DNA from 4 places in the Novosphingobium sp. NPDC080210 genome. Region 1 is predicted to be linked to each of the others. Evidence: predicted binding sites of a transcription regulator. Region 1 holds the regulator's gene; each other region holds the start of a gene.
What was found. Region 1 encodes LexA, which represses DNA repair genes until DNA is damaged. Its sites were predicted from a motif close to GTTCCNCNCTTGTTCT; they were not measured.
Positions count from the first base shown of each region.

Region 1 (4,210 bases):
TCCCAGCTATCTCGCCACAATAGGCTTGCCGCCCCTGCCAGCGGAAATTTCGCCTGACGATGCGGGCCTTGCACCCTATCCACTGGAAGAACTGCGCGGGGGTGACGCGGCCTATAACGCAGAGGCACTAAAGCGGGTGCTGATGGGCGAACAAGGCGCCTATCGCACTGCGGTCCTGCTCAACTCCGCAGCCGCCTTGCTGGTGGCGGGACAGGTCGAGGACTGGCTGGAAGGCGTTGAAGAGGCGGCCGAAGCTCTCGATAAAGGCTTGGCCAAGGCGCTGCTCGCTTGCTGGATCGACATGGTTCGGTGAGTTTTTGGGACTCACACGAAGACACGAAGGCACGAAGAGCTTCTTTCGGGGATCGTCCTTTTATTGGATAATCACGCAAAGCCGCAAAGACGCTAAGATGCCGGACATTCGGCGAAGCCGTGTGAAATACGGACGTAGAATTTGCCGCAACCATTGAGAGGCAAACGCCTTCGGCGACCAGCGCAACACCTTGGCGCCTTCGCGCCTTTGCGTGAGATTATTCCTACGCAACGTTTCGGCTGAAACGCCTTCGTGTCTTCGTGCCTTCGTGTGAGAATCAAACAAAACTCGACACCGCCCGAAAATCCAAGCTAGAGCGCCCCCGAGATGACCGACAAACTAGCAGAAATCTGCGCCACCAAGCGCGAAGAAGTTGCCGCCCGCAAGCCGCTGGCCTCCTGGTCCGACCTCGACGCCAAGGCCGCGCAGCAAACCGCCCCGCGCGGGTTTGAAGCTGCCTTGCGCCGAAAGGCCGAGACCGGCTTCGCCTTGATTGCCGAGATCAAGAAGGCCAGCCCGTCCAAGGGCCTGATCCGCCCCGACTTCGATCCGCCCGCTCACGCCCGAGCCTATCAGGCCGGCGGCGCGGCCTGTCTCTCGATCCTGACCGATGCGCCCTATTTCCAGGGGCATGAGGATTACCTGGTCGCCGCCCGCGCGGCCTGCGACCTGCCGGTCCTGCGCAAGGATTTCATGGTCGACCCCTGGCAAGTGGCTGAGGCCCGCGCCATCGGCGCCGATGCGATCCTGATCATCGTCGCCGCCCTCGACGACGCCCAAATGGCTGAGATCGAAGCGGCTGCGAAGGAACTCGGCATGGACGTTCTGGTCGAAGTGCACGACGAGGCCGAAATGGAACGCGCCGCTCGTCTGAGCAGCCGCCTGATCGGCGTCAACAACCGCGACCTCAAACGGTTCGTGACTGACGTGGCCAACAGCGAACGCCTCGCCCCCCTCGCCCCGGCGGGCACCTTGCTGGTCAGCGAGAGCGGGATCAACGGCCATGCCGACCTGCTCCGCCTGGAAAAGTCCGGCATCCGCACGTTCCTGGTCGGCGAAAGCCTGATGCGGCAAGATGACGTTGAAGCCGCGACCCGCACCTTGCTCAACGGATAGCGCCTGTCCACTGGCGCCGAAAGCTGCAACAAGACGGTCAGACCGATCGACGGAGGAACGATGAGCGAGCTGACCCACCTCGACGAACAGGGCAAGGCGCGCATGGTCGATGTCGGCGCCAAGTCAGAAACGCGCCGCGTGGCCATTGCCGAGGGCCGGATCACCATGTCCGCTCAGGCGCTTACCGCAATCCGTGATGGCGCGGTTCCCAAGGGCGACGTTCTGGCTGCGGCGCGCATCGCCGGCATCATGGCCGCCAAGAAAACCGCCGACCTGATCCCGCTGTGCCACCCCCTCTCGCTCGACGCGGCAACAGTGGACTTCGCCTTTGAAGAGAGCGCCGTGCGCGTGACCGCCAGCGCCTCGCTATCCGGCAAGACCGGTGTGGAAATGGAAGCGCTCACCGCCGCCTCGGTGGCGCTCCTCACCATTTACGACATGGCCAAGGCGGTCGACAAAGGCATGGTCATTTCCGGCATGCGCCTGATCGAAAAGCGCGGCGGGAAGTCCGGAGACTGGCGCGCAGAGGATTGATTGTTCGGAAGGCGTAACTGCTTGACTCGTTCCGAAAGGTTGCTTACTTGTTCCTCATTCGTTCACTGAACGGTGCAGGAACATTCCCGTTCCGGACCGATTCCAACGGAGTGATGCCGGCATGCTGACTCGCAAGCAGCACGAATTGATCCGCTTCATCCAGGCCCGTCTTGAAGAAAGCGGCGTCTCCCCCTCGTTTGAGGAAATGAAGGAGGCTCTGGACCTCAAGTCAAAGTCCGGGGTTCACCGGCTGATTTCCGCCCTGGAAGAACGCGGGTTCATCCGCCGCCTGCCCAATCGGGCCCGGGCGCTGGAAGTGCTGCGTCAGCCCGATGACGTAACGACCAAGGCTCCGGCTCGCGCGGCGAACAGCAACAGCGCGGCAGCTGCCGTGATTCGTCCGCCCGAAGCGCGCCCTGCTCCGGCCAATGACGTGATCGAAATTCCCCTGCACGGCCGGATTGCGGCGGGCGTCCCGATTGAGGCGATGGAAACGTCGGCCACCCTGCCAGTCCCGGCAGCCCTGCTGGGCGCGGGCGATCATTACGCCCTGGAAGTTTCCGGCGATTCGATGATCGAAGCGGGCATTCTGGACGGTGACTATGCCCTGATCCGCCGCACCGATACGGCACGCGATGGCGAAATTGTCGTAGCCCTGGTGCGCGGCGAGGAAGCAACGCTGAAATACCTGCGCCGCGAGAATGGCCGCGTCAGGCTCGATCCCGCCAATGCGGCCTATGAACCGCAGATCTATGATCCGCGCGAAGTGGTGGTCCAGGGCAAGCTGGCCGGATTGCTGCGCCGCTATCACTGATCCGGGGCGCTGCTTGCCTCCTCGGCCGGCAGCGCTTTTGCAGATGGCTGGTTGGCCTGCCTCGGCTTCCACCAGCCATGCTGACCCTGGTCCTCAGCGACGGTGGCGAGCTTCTGCTGGACCAAGTCGATTTTCAGCCCTCCGGTTTGATCGAGCATACGCCGGTCCACCTTTAACCAGCGCGGGCGGCACGATCCCGGCAAGTATCGTCCGGCGATGACGATATCGGCCCGGTCGCAGGCGGCAGCGAGTGCGCGTTCCGGAACAAAATCCGTCCCCCGCCCGATCAGCAAACGCCACGATCTGCCCCTGCGTTCCAGCTTCAGCGCGCAGAAATCAGCATTGCAATTGGCTCCGGGCCATTCCGCAATCGTCCTCGTCGCACCGCTCATGCCCGCACTTTCGAGCAGGTTGTCGCGGGTGTATCCACTTCTGCTGTCGCGCAGCACCAGCAGATCTTCGCCTGCCACGCGTGTAATCCCGACATGTTTTCCGTCGCTGGAGACCAGCAAGTCCGGGGTTCTCACCTGGCTCAGCAAGATCAGTCCGGCCGCGACGGGGACCAAACCCAGCAAGCGGATCCGGCTTTGCCAGAGTGCTAGCCACAAGCCGCCCGCCACGAACAGGGCAAACGCGCCCCTCCCCATGCCCGGCATGGCCGTGACTGCACCGGGCATGGCCGCAACCCAGTGCGCCAGAGCCAGCAGCAGTTCCAGCGACTTGCCCGCCAGCCACCAGAACGGCGCACCGATCCCCACCAGATCGAACAGCAGTGCGAGGGCAATCAGCGGCATCGAAGCCAATGTCGTCAGCGGGATCGCGACGACGTTGGCCAGCGCTCCGTAAACCCCGGCGCGGTGAAAATGGAACAGGACAATCGGCATCAGGGCCAGTTCAATCACCACGCCCGTAATCAGCAGGCCGAACAGGTTACGCGCTCCTTTCGCCAGCCAGCCTTCCTCACGCGGAGCATTGAAGGACCGCATGCCCACAGATCCATGCAAGGCAACGATGGCGATTACCGCTGCAAAGCTCATCTGGAAACTCGGCCCGACGACGGCTTCAGGCCAGAACAGGACGACCAGAAAACCGGCGATGGTGACCATCCGCATCGACAAGGGATCGCGGCCCATGGCGAGGGCGGCGAGGACCAACACGGCCCCGATGCAGGACCGAATCGTCGGCAGTTCCGCGCCGGTCAGCAAGGTATAGCCAATCCCGACCAACGCTCCTGTCCCGGCGGCGACAAGGGGCAAGCGCACCCGCAAGGCCAGCCAGGGCCATAGCGCCAGCAGGCGGATCGCCACGAAGTAGCCTGCCGCCACGACTGCGCTGACATGTAGCCCGCTGACTGACAGCAGGTGCGTCAGCCCGGCGTCGCGCATCGCCTGGTCATCCGCTTCAGCAATGGCCCCGCGATCGCCGCTGGCCAA
Region 1 covers NZ_JBNNWL010000001.1:483,512-487,721, reverse strand. Annotated here, with positions in the region: gene trpD (anthranilate phosphoribosyltransferase) at 1-313, shown strand, start outside; gene trpC (indole-3-glycerol phosphate synthase TrpC) at 641-1,429, shown strand; gene moaC (cyclic pyranopterin monophosphate synthase MoaC) at 1,490-1,963, shown strand; gene lexA (transcriptional repressor LexA) at 2,085-2,777, shown strand; gene ACQKOE_RS02330 (ComEC/Rec2 family competence protein) at 2,771-4,162, opposite strand; gene ACQKOE_RS02325 (DUF4131 domain-containing protein) at 4,144-4,210, opposite strand, start outside.

Region 2 (4,210 bases), on a different contig from region 1:
ATTCTTGACGGCCGGCAGGGGGACGGGATTGATCTTGCCACGCTGGCCGCGCCTTTCCCCAACGAGTGGGGCGCGCAGCGGCGACATTTTGGCCTCGACGCCTGATAGGGGGCCTCTCCGTGAAAACCGCGGATGCTTTTTGCTGACGGCAGCGACCTTGGCTTGCTATCGCGGGCGCCATGACCAATGGCCACCTTCGCAGTGGCCGGCTTATACACATCCTGTGAGCGGCTGATCCAGCCTGACTTGCTTGATACAAGGGTCTCCAGCTATGGAGCGCGCAATCACAAGGACCCGGTGAGACCCCGGGTGGCTATCCCGGCCGCCGATCCGCCGGGCAACATCATGCACGACTGTTATACGGGTGCCAGCGCGCACCGCGTGCCTTGTTGCGGAACAATAATGACCAATTCCAGTTTCCTTTCTCCCAGCCGGTGGCTGGGTGACGCACCACAAATCCGCCGTGATGTACTCGCCGGCATCGTGGTTGCACTTGCGCTCATTCCTGAAGCGATCGGCTTTTCGATCATCGCCGGGGTCGATCCCCGGGTCGGCCTCTACGCGTCCGTTGCCATCGCCATGGTCATTGCCTTTACCGGTGGCCGATCGGGCATGATCTCTGCGGCGACGGCCGCGGTTGCCGTTCTGGTCGGGCCGCTGGTGCGCGAACACGGGGTTGAATATCTGTTCGCTGCGACGCTCCTGATGGGGGTGTTCCAGATCGTTGCCGGTCTGGTTCGCCTCGATCTGCTCATGCAGTTCGTGTCTCGCTCAGTCATCACCGGCTTCGTCAATGCACTGGCGATCCTGATCTTCATGGCGCAACTGCCGCAGCTGACGGGTGTGGGCTGGGAAACCTATGCCATGGTCGCCGGTGGCCTGGGGATCATCTACCTGTTTCCGCGCCTGACCACGGCCGTGCCATCGCCGCTGGTGGCGATCCTGGTGCTGAGCGCCCTCAGCATCTGGCTTAACCTGCCGGTGAACACGGTGGGCGACATGGGCAAGCTGCCGGACGGCTTACCATTCTTCGCCCTGCCGCAGGTGCCACTCACGCTCGAAACACTGCAAATCATTGCGCCTTACTCGCTGACGATGGCAGCGGTCGGCCTTCTCGAATCCCTGCTGACCGCACAGATTGTCGATGACATGACGGACACTGAAAGCGACAAGCGCCGCGAATGCGCCGGCCAGGGCGGTGCGAACATCGTGGCAGGCCTGTTCGGCGGCATGGGCGGTTGCGCGATGATAGGTCAGTCAGTGATCAACGTCACGTCCGGCGGCCGAGGCCGGTTGTCCACTTTCGTGGCGGGCGCCTTCCTGCTCTTCCTGCTCGCGGTGCTCGGCCCCTGGGTTGGCCGCATCCCTATGCCTGCGCTGGTCGCGGTGATGATCATGGTTTCGATCGGCACCTTCAGCTGGAACTCGATCCCCAACCTGCGCCGCCATCCGCCCACGTCCTCCATCGTGATGGTGGCAACTGTGGTGGTGGTCGTTGTCACGCACGATCTTTCGCTCGGGGTGCTGACCGGCGTTCTGCTCTCGGGCATCTTCTTCGCCGGCAAGGTCCGCCGCATGTTCTCGGTGGAACGCACCTCTGACGGGGACACAGGTATGGTCCTCTACAAGGTTCGCGGAGAGATCTTCTTCGCCTCTGTCGATCGGTTCACTCGCGCCTTCCAGGCCGAGGATGGCCGGCCGGTAACCATCGATGTGTCACGCGCGCACTTCTGGGATATCTCCGGGGTCGGAGCCCTCGACAAGATCATTGCCCGCCTACGCCGCGACGGCTCTGAAGTGAACGTGATCGGCTATAACGAAGCCAGTGCCGATATCGTTGACCGCTTTGCCATGCACGACAAGACGGGCTTTGAGCTCGGAGCAGTGCCGCACTGAGTTCCGGAAGAGTACTCAAACCTGCCTCGGCAAGATTGGGGTCATTGACGAATCAGCCGCAGTTCGTTCTATTTATGTTCCATTCATTCAGGAATATGAAACGTGCTGCGCTTCGTCGATCATCCCACCCCTTTGGAACTGCCGCTGTTCACCTCCACGGTGCCGGCCGGCTTCCCGAGCCCAGCGGATGACCACATTGAGGGCAAGCTCGATCTAAACGAGCATCTGGTGCGGCGGCCGGCCGCAACCTTCTTTGTGCGCGCGGCCGGGGAATCCATGCGTGGCGCCGGGATTTTCGATGGCGATCTGCTCGTCATCGACCGGGGAATCACCCCGCAGCCCGACGATATAGTCATTGCCGTTGTGCACGGTGAACTGACCGTCAAACGGCTCCAGAGAGTCAACGGAGCGTGGCAACTGGCGGCAGAGAACCCGAATTTCCCGACCTTGCGCATCCGCGATGATGGCTGTGAAATCTGGGGCGTCGTCACCCACAGCATACGGCGTCACTGTGGCCGCTGATGCCCACCTTCGCACTGGTCGACTGCAATAACTTCTATGCATCCTGTGAGCGGCTGTTTCAGCCGGACCTGCGGGACCGACCAGTCGTGGTCTTGTCCAACAACGATGGCTGCGTGATCGCCCGCTCCAATGAGGCCAAGGCGCTGGGCATCCCGATGGGCGCGCCGCTGTTCAAGATCCGCAATCTGGTCGACGAGCATGGCGTCATCGTCCGTTCCTCGAACTACGCGCTCTATGGGGACATCTCGGAGCGCGTGATGAGCGTGCTGGGCTCGCAGGCGCCGGCCCATGAGATCTACAGCATCGACGAATGCTTCCTCGACCTCGACCGGATGGCGGTGGCCGATCTCACTGACTGGTGTCGGAACCTGAGGCGCCGCACACACCAGTGGACCGGGATTCCGGTATCGATCGGCGTCGGGCCAACCAAGACCCTGGCCAAAGTTGCCAATCGGCTCGCGAAGAAATCAGCCAAGGCAGGCGGCGTCCTTGATCTCAGCCATCACCCGCAATGGACGGAGGCGGCACTGCGGAAGACCACCGTGGGTGATGTCTGGGGGATTGGGCGGCGCTGGAGCGCGATGCTGGAAGAGCGAGACATTTTCACGGCGCATGACCTCGCTTGCGCCCAGGACGGATGGGTGCGGCAGCGTATGGGTATCGTCGGCCTCAGAACAGTTCATGAGCTGCGAGGGATTGCCTGTCACGCGCTCGAGGACCAGCCAGCGCCGCGCCAGACGACATGCTGCTCCCGAACCTTCGGGGAAGCGATCCGCGACAAGCGTCAGGTTCACGATGCCGTGATGAGTTTTGCCGAACGGGTAGCCGAAAAGGTTCGGCATGCCGGACAGGTGGCGGGTGCAGTCCAATTGTTCATCCGGACCGACCCATTCGACCAGAACGCCGCGCAGAAGTCAGTGTCGGGTTCCGCTACATTCCAGCGCCCTACCAACGACACCCGCGTCATCACCGATGCCGTCCTGCGGATCTTCGACCGCATCTGGCGCGATGGGTATGGCTGGCGGAAGGCCGGAGTTTTGCTTCTCGACCTCGGTGATCCTGCCTCGGTGCCTGCGTCGCTGTTTGACGTGATTGAGCGGCCTGACGGACTGATGGCGGCGCTGGACGAGATCAACTCCCGTTTCGGTCGCGGCAAGGCTCGACTGGGGCTGGCCCACAAGGGCGGCGAATGGCGAATGCGGCAAGAAAACCTGTCACCCAGCTTTACGACTCGGTGGGGGGATATTCCTGCCGCCAAGATGGGGTAAGAGTGCTCCATGGACGCTGCTGATCCTGACCTGCCTGATGCTGCTGTCGAACACATCAGCCAGATGCTGACGCTGGCCAAGAGCAAGCATCAAGAGGCGATCGCCAAGCTCGGCACGCCTGATCCGAGCGCAGTTCCCCGACTGCGGGAGGTGCTTCGGTTGCTTGAGGAAGTCGAGCTGCTGGCCGACGATGCCTCGACTTACGTCGAGACCGACGTGATGAAAGCGGCCCTCACGGATCTGCACTTTCAGCAGGCCAGCGTTCAGATGGCGATTGCCCAGCTTGAACAGTTGAAGGTGCGGTCGCCCTGGGCAACGCCCTGGCCGTGGATCACGATCATGGCTCTCGCGTTGATAATCGCCCAAGCTTTGCGGTGATGCAGCGGTTGGAACCGGGACGGTTTTTGAGGTGAATCTCGGTTCTGACCCCAAAATGGATCGCCAAAATATCCACATAGTTTCAATGCGATAAAGCTCTACACTGAAACCGGTGTAGTCGAGAGCTTTGGAGAATATCGGCCGAG
Region 2 covers NZ_JBNNWL010000007.1:75,288-79,497, forward strand. Annotated here, with positions in the region: gene ACQKOE_RS15250 (hypothetical protein) at 1-105, shown strand, start outside; sul1 at 288-343, shown strand; gene ACQKOE_RS15255 (SulP family inorganic anion transporter) at 403-1,896, shown strand; gene ACQKOE_RS15260 (LexA family protein) at 1,999-2,418, shown strand; gene ACQKOE_RS15265 (Y-family DNA polymerase) at 2,418-3,686, shown strand; gene ACQKOE_RS15270 (hypothetical protein) at 3,696-4,064, shown strand.
Region 2: the regulator LexA is predicted to act here: its motif matches at 1,962-1,977, upstream of ACQKOE_RS15260 (LexA family protein).

Region 3 (4,210 bases), 430 kb from region 1:
ACAGAAGCTGCGTTTTCCTTACCGCACTGCGTCTTCGGCCAGCTCGGAATGGTTCACGCAAAGGCGCAGAGAAGAAGGGAGGCGCGAAGGGGTTGCGTTTGCGGCTCTGTCGCCTGCTGTTGCTGGCTCGCCGCAAACGCACCGGATGAAGGATGCGCGCCTGCGGCGGCATATCCTTTGCGCCTTTCCTTCTTTTTGCGCCTTCGCATTAACAATTTGTCGCACCCCGGCTTCGACAGGCTCAGCCTGAGCGAGGTGTTTGATCCCATGGCCGTTCGTCCTGAGGAGGTGCTGAAGCCGCAGGCTGAAGTGCCGTCTCGAAGGACTGCCTGTGGCGCTGTGGTTCGAGACGAGTCCTCAATCCAGGATTTCGCCTCCTCCTCACCGCGAACGGATTTAATCAAACCTCGTCATTGCGAGGAGCGCAGCGACGAAGCAATCCAGGGCGGCAGAAGCTGCGTTTTCCTTCCCGCGCTGCGTCTTCGGCCAGCTCGGAATGGTTCACGCAAAGGCGCAGAGAAGAAGGGAGGCGCGAAGGGGTTGCGTTTGTGGCTCTGTCGCCTGCTGTTCCTGGCTCGCCGCAAACGCACCGGATGAAGGATGCGCGCCTGCGGCGGCATATCCTTTGCGCCTTTCCTTCTTTTTGCGCCTTTGCGTGAACAATTTGGCGCAACCCGGCTTCGACAGGCTCAGCCTGAGCGGGGTGTTTAATCCCATCGCCGTTTGTCCTGAGGAGGTGCTGAAGCCGCAGGCTGAAGCGCCGTCTCGAAGGACTGCCTGAGGCGCTGTGGTTAGAGACGGGTCCTCAATCTGCGATTTCGGCGCCTCCTCACCACGAACGGCGTGGAGGACTACCGCAATGCCGTCACCCCGGACTTGATCCGGGGGCCAGCTTGGGTGGCTCCGCACGGAGCGCCCAGCAATCAACCGCAAGAACAGAACCGGCGCGGGAGCCGGGTGGCTCGCCGCGCCGGTTTATGGTCTGGAGGACGCCCCACGGGGTACGGGGAACGGGAGCGCCCTCCATTCAGTCCCGGTTCTGGCAGGCGGGCGGCCTGCCGGGCCGGAAGCTCTCAGGGATCAGATGTCGTCCTCCGCGTCCGGACCGGTCATCATCTCCCCGGCAAGACCTTCGGTTTGGCTGCGAATGGCAGCCTCCAGCCGGTCACAAAGCTCGGGATTTTCCTTCAGGTAGGTCTTGGCGTTCTCACGCCCCTGCCCGATGCGAATGCTGTCGTACGAGAACCAGGCGCCGGACTTTTCGACCAGGCCAGCCTTGACCCCAAGGTCAAGGATTTCGCCGATCTTGGAAATGCCTTCGCCGTACATGATGTCGAATTCGACCTGCTTGAACGGCGGGGCGACCTTGTTCTTGACCACTTTGACGCGGGTCGCGTTGCCGACGATATCGTCGCGGTCCTTGATCTGCCCGGTGCGGCGGATGTCGAGACGGACCGAGGCGTAGAACTTCAGCGCATTGCCGCCGGTGGTGGTTTCCGGATTGCCGTACATCACGCCGATCTTCATGCGGACCTGGTTGATGAAGATCACCATGCAGCGCGAGCGACTGATCGAACCGGTCAGCTTGCGCAGGGCCTGGCTCATCAGGCGGGCCTGGAGGCCGACGTGACTGTCGCCCATTTCGCCTTCGATTTCGGCGCGGGGCACCAGGGCAGCAACCGAGTCCACCACCAGCACGTCGATCGCATTGGAACGCACCAGGGTATCGACGATTTCGAGCGCCTGCTCACCCGTGTCGGGCTGCGATACGATCAGTTCGTCGATGTTGACGCCCAGTTTCTTGGCATAGACTGGATCGAGCGCGTGTTCCGCGTCGACAAAGGCTGCCGTGCCGCCGGTCTTTTGCGCTTCGGCAATGGCGTGCAGCGCCAGGGTGGTCTTGCCCGAGCTTTCGGGACCGTAGATTTCGATGATGCGGCCACGCGGCAGGCCGCCGATGCCCAGGGCAATGTCCAGGCCAAGCGAGCCGGTGGAAATAGCCTCCACCTGCATCGTTTCCTTGGAACCCAGCTTCATTGCCGAGCCCTTGCCAAACGCCCGGTCGATCTGCGCCAGCGCTGCTTCGAGCGCCTTTTGACGGTCCATGTTGTCCTTGCCTTCCTGAATCAGCTTGAGTTGAGCACCCATCGAAGTTCCCCTTGCGTACCTAGCCGACCCGGAAGGTCAACTCGCCATTATGTATCGCATTTGTTCTTATGGAACAAGAGGGGAACGACAAGATTTTTCCGTTTTTTGATAACGCTTTGCAATTCAGCCCTTCGCAGCGGCCAGCACGGCCCCCACCTTCTCGGTAATCTGCTGCACGGTGAACGGCTTGGGCAGGAACCGGACGTCGGTAATGTCGATTTCCTTGCGCAATTGCTCCTCGGCATAGCCCGACATGAACAGCACCGGGATCTGCGGATCGAGCTTGCGAATCTCGCGCACCATCGACGGGCCGTCCAGCGCGGGCATGACGACGTCCGACACGATCAGGTCGAACTGCGCGCCGCTGCGCACGATCTCCAGGCCCTCGTCGCCGTCGCTGGCCGGAGTGACGGAATAGCCCGCCCGGGTCAGCGCGCGTTCGGCGACGGCGCGGACCATGTCCTCGTCCTCGACCAGCAGCACGTTGCCGCCGCCCGACCATTCGCGCACTTCCTCCACCTTGACCGCCTTGCCCGGGCTTTCCCCGGGAGCGGCGTGATAGACCGGCAGATAGACGGTGAACTTGGTGCCGCGACCCACTTCGCTATCGGCAAAGATGAAGCCGCCCGACTGCTTGACGATGCCGTAGACCGTCGAGAGGCCCAGCCCGGTGCCCTTGCCGGTTTCCTTGGTGGTGAAGAACGGTTCGAAAATCTTGCCGAGGTGATCGGGCGCAATCCCGCAGCCGGTGTCTTCCACGATCAGCGCGGTATAGTCGGTCTGCGGCATGATCGCGCTGCGCATCGCCCGCACGTCCGCCGCGCTGACCTTGCGCGTCGCCATGGTCAGCTTGCCGCTGCCATCGCCGCGCATCTGCATGGCATCGCGGGCATTGACCGCCAGGTTGACGATCACCTGCTCCAGCTGGGTCGGGTCGGCGCGGACGGGGCCAAGGTCGCGGTCGTGCTTGACCACCAGCTGGATCTTTTCCCCGATGAGCCGCTTGAGCAGGTGCGACACGTCGGACAGGACATCCGGCAATTGCAGCACTTCGGGGCGCAGGGTCTGCTGGCGGCTGAAGGCGAGGAGCTGGCGCGTCAGGCTGGCGGCGCGGTTGGAATTGGCGCGGATCTGCTGGATATCGTCATAGTCGCTGTCGCCCGGCGTATGGCGCAGCAGCATCAGGTCGCAAATGCCCAGGATCGCGGTGAGGACATTGTTGAAATCGTGCGCGACGCCGCCCGCCAGCTGCCCGACCGCCTGCATCTTGGTCGCCTGGGCCACCTGCCGCTTGAGCCGGGTTTCCTCGGTCGTGTCGGTCAGGCCGAGCAGGACCGCTGCCTCACCCAGCCCGCGCACTCCGGCAAGGCTGAGGTTGACCGGCTCTTCCGGCTGGCTGCGCAGGCGCACGGCAATATCCCCGCTGGCCGCCGGGCCCTGGGCAAAGCGGCGGACCGCGTCGGACAGCGGCCCTTTGTCTTCCTGCACCACCAGGTCGGTGGGATAGGTCGGCGGCGGATCGCCCTCGCGCCCGGCAGCGCGCATGAAGGCAACATTGGCGAAGAGCATCCGCCCGTCGCGGTCGGCCATGGCCAGGCCCAGCGGCAACTGCGAGAGCAGCGCCTCCAGATGCGGGACCGCCGCTGTCGCCTCGCTCCCCCCGCCGCCAATGCCGACGCCGTGGTCGGCCAGCAGGATCAGCGAAGGGGTGATCTCGTAATCGACCGAGCCGGGCGCATCGGGATCGATCACCGGGATGTAGAACAGGCTGAGCGGCGCGCCCTTGCTGCCTTCGCGCGCCCAGGTGATCTTGTCATTTTCGTCCTGCCGCAGCAGCGCGGTGAATTCCTGTCCGGTCAGGATCGCGCCGGCGTCCCCGGCAGCACGCTGGGCAAAGCCGGAGCTGGCCGCGCGCACTTTGCCATCAGGATCGACAATGGCGAGGGAAAAGCCGGCCTGGCTGAGCGCGCGGCCCAGCTTGCCATCCAGATAGGGAACCAGTTCCGCGACCAAATCGGGCGGCGTCACCGCAGTGACGGTCCAGACGAGGTAATCGTCGCCC
Region 3 covers NZ_JBNNWL010000001.1:54,987-59,196, reverse strand. Annotated here, with positions in the region: gene recA (recombinase RecA) at 1,081-2,148, opposite strand; gene ACQKOE_RS00300 (response regulator) at 2,272-4,210, opposite strand, start outside.
Region 3: the regulator LexA is predicted to act here: its motif matches at 2,219-2,234, upstream of recA (recombinase RecA).

Region 4 (4,210 bases), 120 kb from region 1:
ACACGTAGATATCCCCGCGCACCGGCTCGTTGGTCACCGCAAAGTCGTTGTAGGGCGTGCCGGTCGAGATCTTCGAGACGCTGGCGAACTGGTCGTCGACCAGCGCAAAGCGGGTCAGTTCCCGCGCCGAAACACTGCACTCGATCCCGGCACCATCGGCCGCTTGCTTGAACTGGTCGGCGGCATGAGCGGGGGATGCTACTGCTGTGAGCAGTGCTGCCGCACTCAGAAGTCGGACCCGAGCGTAAGCATCTTTTCGGTAAGCCATCACTGGGCCTCCTTTGATTTGTCCTGTGGGGGGAGCTGGGCGAACCCTGCCAGCGCCAGGCGCAGGCCGCGGTAAGTCCAGCTGAAGCGGAAGCGGCGCTCGTCACTCGCAATCACCTGTGCGCCGACGAAGGTCTTGAGAGTTCCGGTCACATCCGAGGTCAGCCCCTTCGGATCGACAGTCATCGACCGGATCACGAATGCCTGGGTGACGTCCGAGCCCCGCTGCTCCTCGACAATCCGCACGAGCTCAGCTTTGAGCCGCCCATAGCTTGCGGGATCCGCCAGCTTCAGGATCTCGTTCATCCAGTAATCGAGGCCCTCGGGGCTGCGATTGAGGAGCACAAGGGCGGCATCGCGGGTGACGAGCTCGAGATAGTCGGCCTCGACCCCGGCGCTGCTAACCGTGAGTTGCTTGGGAACGGTCGGCACCAGCACAACCTCACGGTCGCGGGTGGCGGCAAGGCTCCCTGCTACGACCAGTGCGAGGCCGAGACCGGCACTGGTGAGCGCGAACAGGTTCCGCTGGCGCAGCAGCGATTGCTGACGTTCGTGTGATATGTCGGAAAACATCGGTGTGCCCCTCAACCGGCAAGCAGTCGGCAGTGAGAAGGCGGCGTTGCCTTGAGGCCCAGAAATCCTGCAGGCAGATACCAATATGCGGCATGGGCTACCCAGGAGCTGGCGCGTCCTGCTTTTGCCTTTCGCAATGCGAACCAGGCGCCGAAGGCGACTATGATACCGATAAAGATATGCTGGGTGAGGATTCCCCAGGTGAAGGGGACCAGCATTCCCGCGAACTCGTCGATGGTCCAGAAGCCGATAAGCTCCGGGTCATCGAGGCGCCGGGGAATGATGTAAGGGTCTGCCATGGCGACGCCGCCTTCTCGGGCCGTGTTCAGATGACCGCGGTCACGACCGAGGTGACGATCGGAACACCGGTGCCGACACCGATGCCGACGCCCACCGGAACGGCGACCTGGCCGAGCGAAAAGCGCCCGGATGCCAGACCGATCAGGCCGCCAGCGAGGCTGAGAACCGTGATGATCTTGCCGCCCGAACCTTCGAGAAAGTCGGTGAACTTGGTGAGGGCAGGGGTGAAGGTCGTGTCAGCGCCCGCATAGGCGGCGCTCGCCGCAAGCGCCGCGACTGCGAACGGGATGGCAATGTTGAGGGCCTTGCCGAGACCGGTGACGCCGACGCGCCGGGGGAGGGTGAGAGACTGCATGTGAAGCTCCGGTTGGAGGGGTGGTCACAGCGTCCTTGCGTTCGCTGTGTGTTCCACATGCATCTAGGAAGTGTTTGTAGGAAAGAGTTGTGATCTGATCTCCGCTGGAGGCGGACAGATGCGGACACATCTTTTCCTGCCCGACGATCAAAACCGACGATAATGGCGCTAAATCAGTCTTTATGTGTCGGTGACTACCGTCACGCTAGACGCGATTCGGCGACGACTCGGATAGAGGAACTGATTCGCCTCTAAACGAGATGTTCTATCTATGTTCTTTTCATTTTCCTACATGGGATGCTTCGCGATATGCCTGCGAATCGCACCATTGAAGAAACGAGGAGACAACCATGCACCATCCAACCGCCGCCGACAGACCGGCCAATGAAAGCCTGGCTCGCGTGCTTGCCCATGCGATCGATGCCGCCGGCAAACCACGCCACAGGATTGCCAATGAAAGCGGGATGCATCGCGAGACCTTGCTTCGCGTTGCGCGCGGCGAGCGGCCTATCGGGCTCGACGAAGCATCACGCGTGCTCGCCGCCTGTGGAGCACACCCCCGCGCTACCATGATCCTAGCGCTCGCCGGGCAGGAAGATCTCGCTTGCGAATGGATGCATGGCGAGATGGGCGAATTTCTCGAAGAGTTCTTCACCAGCCTGCCCGTCCATCTGCAGCGAACCCTCGGCCGCCGGATCGAGGATCTGCGGCCTCGGTGGGCGGGCGGCACGGCGCAGCTGGTGGCGCGAATGCTCGCCAAGCACATCGATGATTTCGCCAATCGCGACATCGCCATGTCGCTCTCACGGTAGGCCTGGGAGTTCGGAGGGGACCGAACTTTACGATTGAGATCAGCAATGTCGCATTCAGCTCAAGATGAAGCGCCCTACCTGCCGCCGGCGGAAACTGTGTCGCCGGCCCGACTTCTTCGACTGCCGGAAGTGATGGCCCGCGTCGGGCTGCGTCGTTCGGCCATCTATCAGCGGATGAGCGAAGGGCGTTTCCCCAAGTCACGATCGCTGGGGCCCAAATGTGCAGTTTGGGTCGAAGCGGAAATTGATGAGTGGATCCGCGCCGTATCGCGAATTCCAAACTGATCACGCCGTAGTCTATTCCGTTAGGATTCCTCGCGCTAAGCTGCGCGCATGGTTTATCGATATCCGCTGGGCAATACTCTTCATCCCGAAGCTCTGAAGGAGAAGCAGCGTTCGCTGCGGGACGGCTTCCAGAAGCCTTTGGGGCTTCGCGTGCACCGTGCGCTATCTTGGCTTCGACGAGCCGAAGCTGAGGATGAAGACCATGATGTCCGCTTCATCCTTCTCTGGATTGGATTTAACGCGGCCTATGCCGGTGATGTCGAGGCATCGGCCAGCAGCTCAGCGCCGGAAGGCGAACGCGGTCTCTTTCAGGCATTTTTCTCGACCTTGGTGAAGTTCGACGCCCGCCACCGGGTCTACGATGCCGTCTGGCAACGGTTCAGCCAGGAAATCCGGCTGCTTCTGGATAATCGGCATGTCTATCACCCGTTCTGGCAGCACCAGAACGGGGACCCGGGCTATGCGGATTGGGAGCAAAAGCTTGAGCGAAGCCAGACAGCCATCAAGCACGCCTTGCGTGAGCACGATACAGCCCGGATTCTCTCTATCCTGTTTGATCGGCTGTACGTTCTGAGGAACCAGCTGGTGCATGGCGGCGCAACCTGGAACAGCGACGTCAACCGTGACCAAGTCAGGGATGGCGCCTCTCTTCTGGGTTGCCTGCTGCCCATCTTCGTCGATCTGATGATGGATAACCCGGATCACGCTTGGCCGATGCCGAATTACCCTGTGGTCGACTAGCTCGGCCGCTTCGGGGTGAGTTCACGCTGCCTCGTCCAAGTCTTCTGTGCGTTGACGTGGCGCAGGGGGCGAGTGGACGTGAAACCCCATCGTACCCCGCATCTGGTCGCCACGCGCATCGATCTCGTCACGTAGCCACCTCACTAGGACAGCTGGATCCTTCTCCGCCAGCAGCTTCGCGCGGTGCGCAACGACCGCAAAGTCACCCGGCGTTTGGCCATGGTGGATGGGCCACTCCGATGGCCAGTCGAGGCCAAACCGGGCTTGGAAAAGCTTGCCTGCCTGCGCTGGCGTCATGGCATTGAACACAGCGCGGATCGTGAAGCGACGCTGGGTCGCTGGATCGAGATTGTCGGCCAGATTGGTCGTGGCGATGAAGGGAGTGCGGAGGTGTTCGAGCTGTACCAGCATCTCGTTGACCTGGCTGACCTCCCAGCTCCGTTGACCGGCTTCCCTGCGGTAAAGGAAGCTGTCGACCTCATCGATCAATAGCAGCGCACCGCGGTCGGCTGCCTTGGCAAAGGCTTCAGCAATGTTTTGTTCGGTCTCGCCTACATAGGGACTCATCAGGTCCGAGCACCGCCGCTCTTCAATTTCCAACCCCATGGTCTCGGCGAGGTGCCGCGCAAAGGCGGACTTACCTGTACCTGAAGGCCCCGACAGCAACAGGCTCCAGCCTCGATCTGGGGTCGCGGCCAGACGCTCAGCGAGACGAGACAAATCAGTGTCCGCCCGTGACAGCTTCGGATCATAAACCGAACTGCCTGGTGCGTCGGGGGCGCAGGACTGGCCAAGAGCACGCATCACACTGTGGATGGCGGTCTTCGCAACGTCGGCCCCGCCGCTGGCGAGATGGGCGGCCTTCAGGCCGGCCGCA
Region 4 covers NZ_JBNNWL010000001.1:363,731-367,940, forward strand. Annotated here, with positions in the region: gene ACQKOE_RS01785 (type-F conjugative transfer system secretin TraK) at 1-268, opposite strand, end outside; gene ACQKOE_RS01790 (type IV conjugative transfer system protein TraE) at 268-840, opposite strand; gene traL (type IV conjugative transfer system protein TraL) at 852-1,139, opposite strand; gene ACQKOE_RS01800 (hypothetical protein) at 1,166-1,495, opposite strand; gene ACQKOE_RS01805 (transcriptional regulator) at 1,846-2,307, shown strand; gene ACQKOE_RS01810 (AlpA family transcriptional regulator) at 2,353-2,592, shown strand; gene ACQKOE_RS01815 (hypothetical protein) at 2,641-3,333, shown strand; gene ACQKOE_RS01820 (AAA family ATPase) at 3,355-4,210, opposite strand, start outside.
Region 4: the regulator LexA is predicted to act here: its motif matches at 1,758-1,773, upstream of ACQKOE_RS01805 (transcriptional regulator).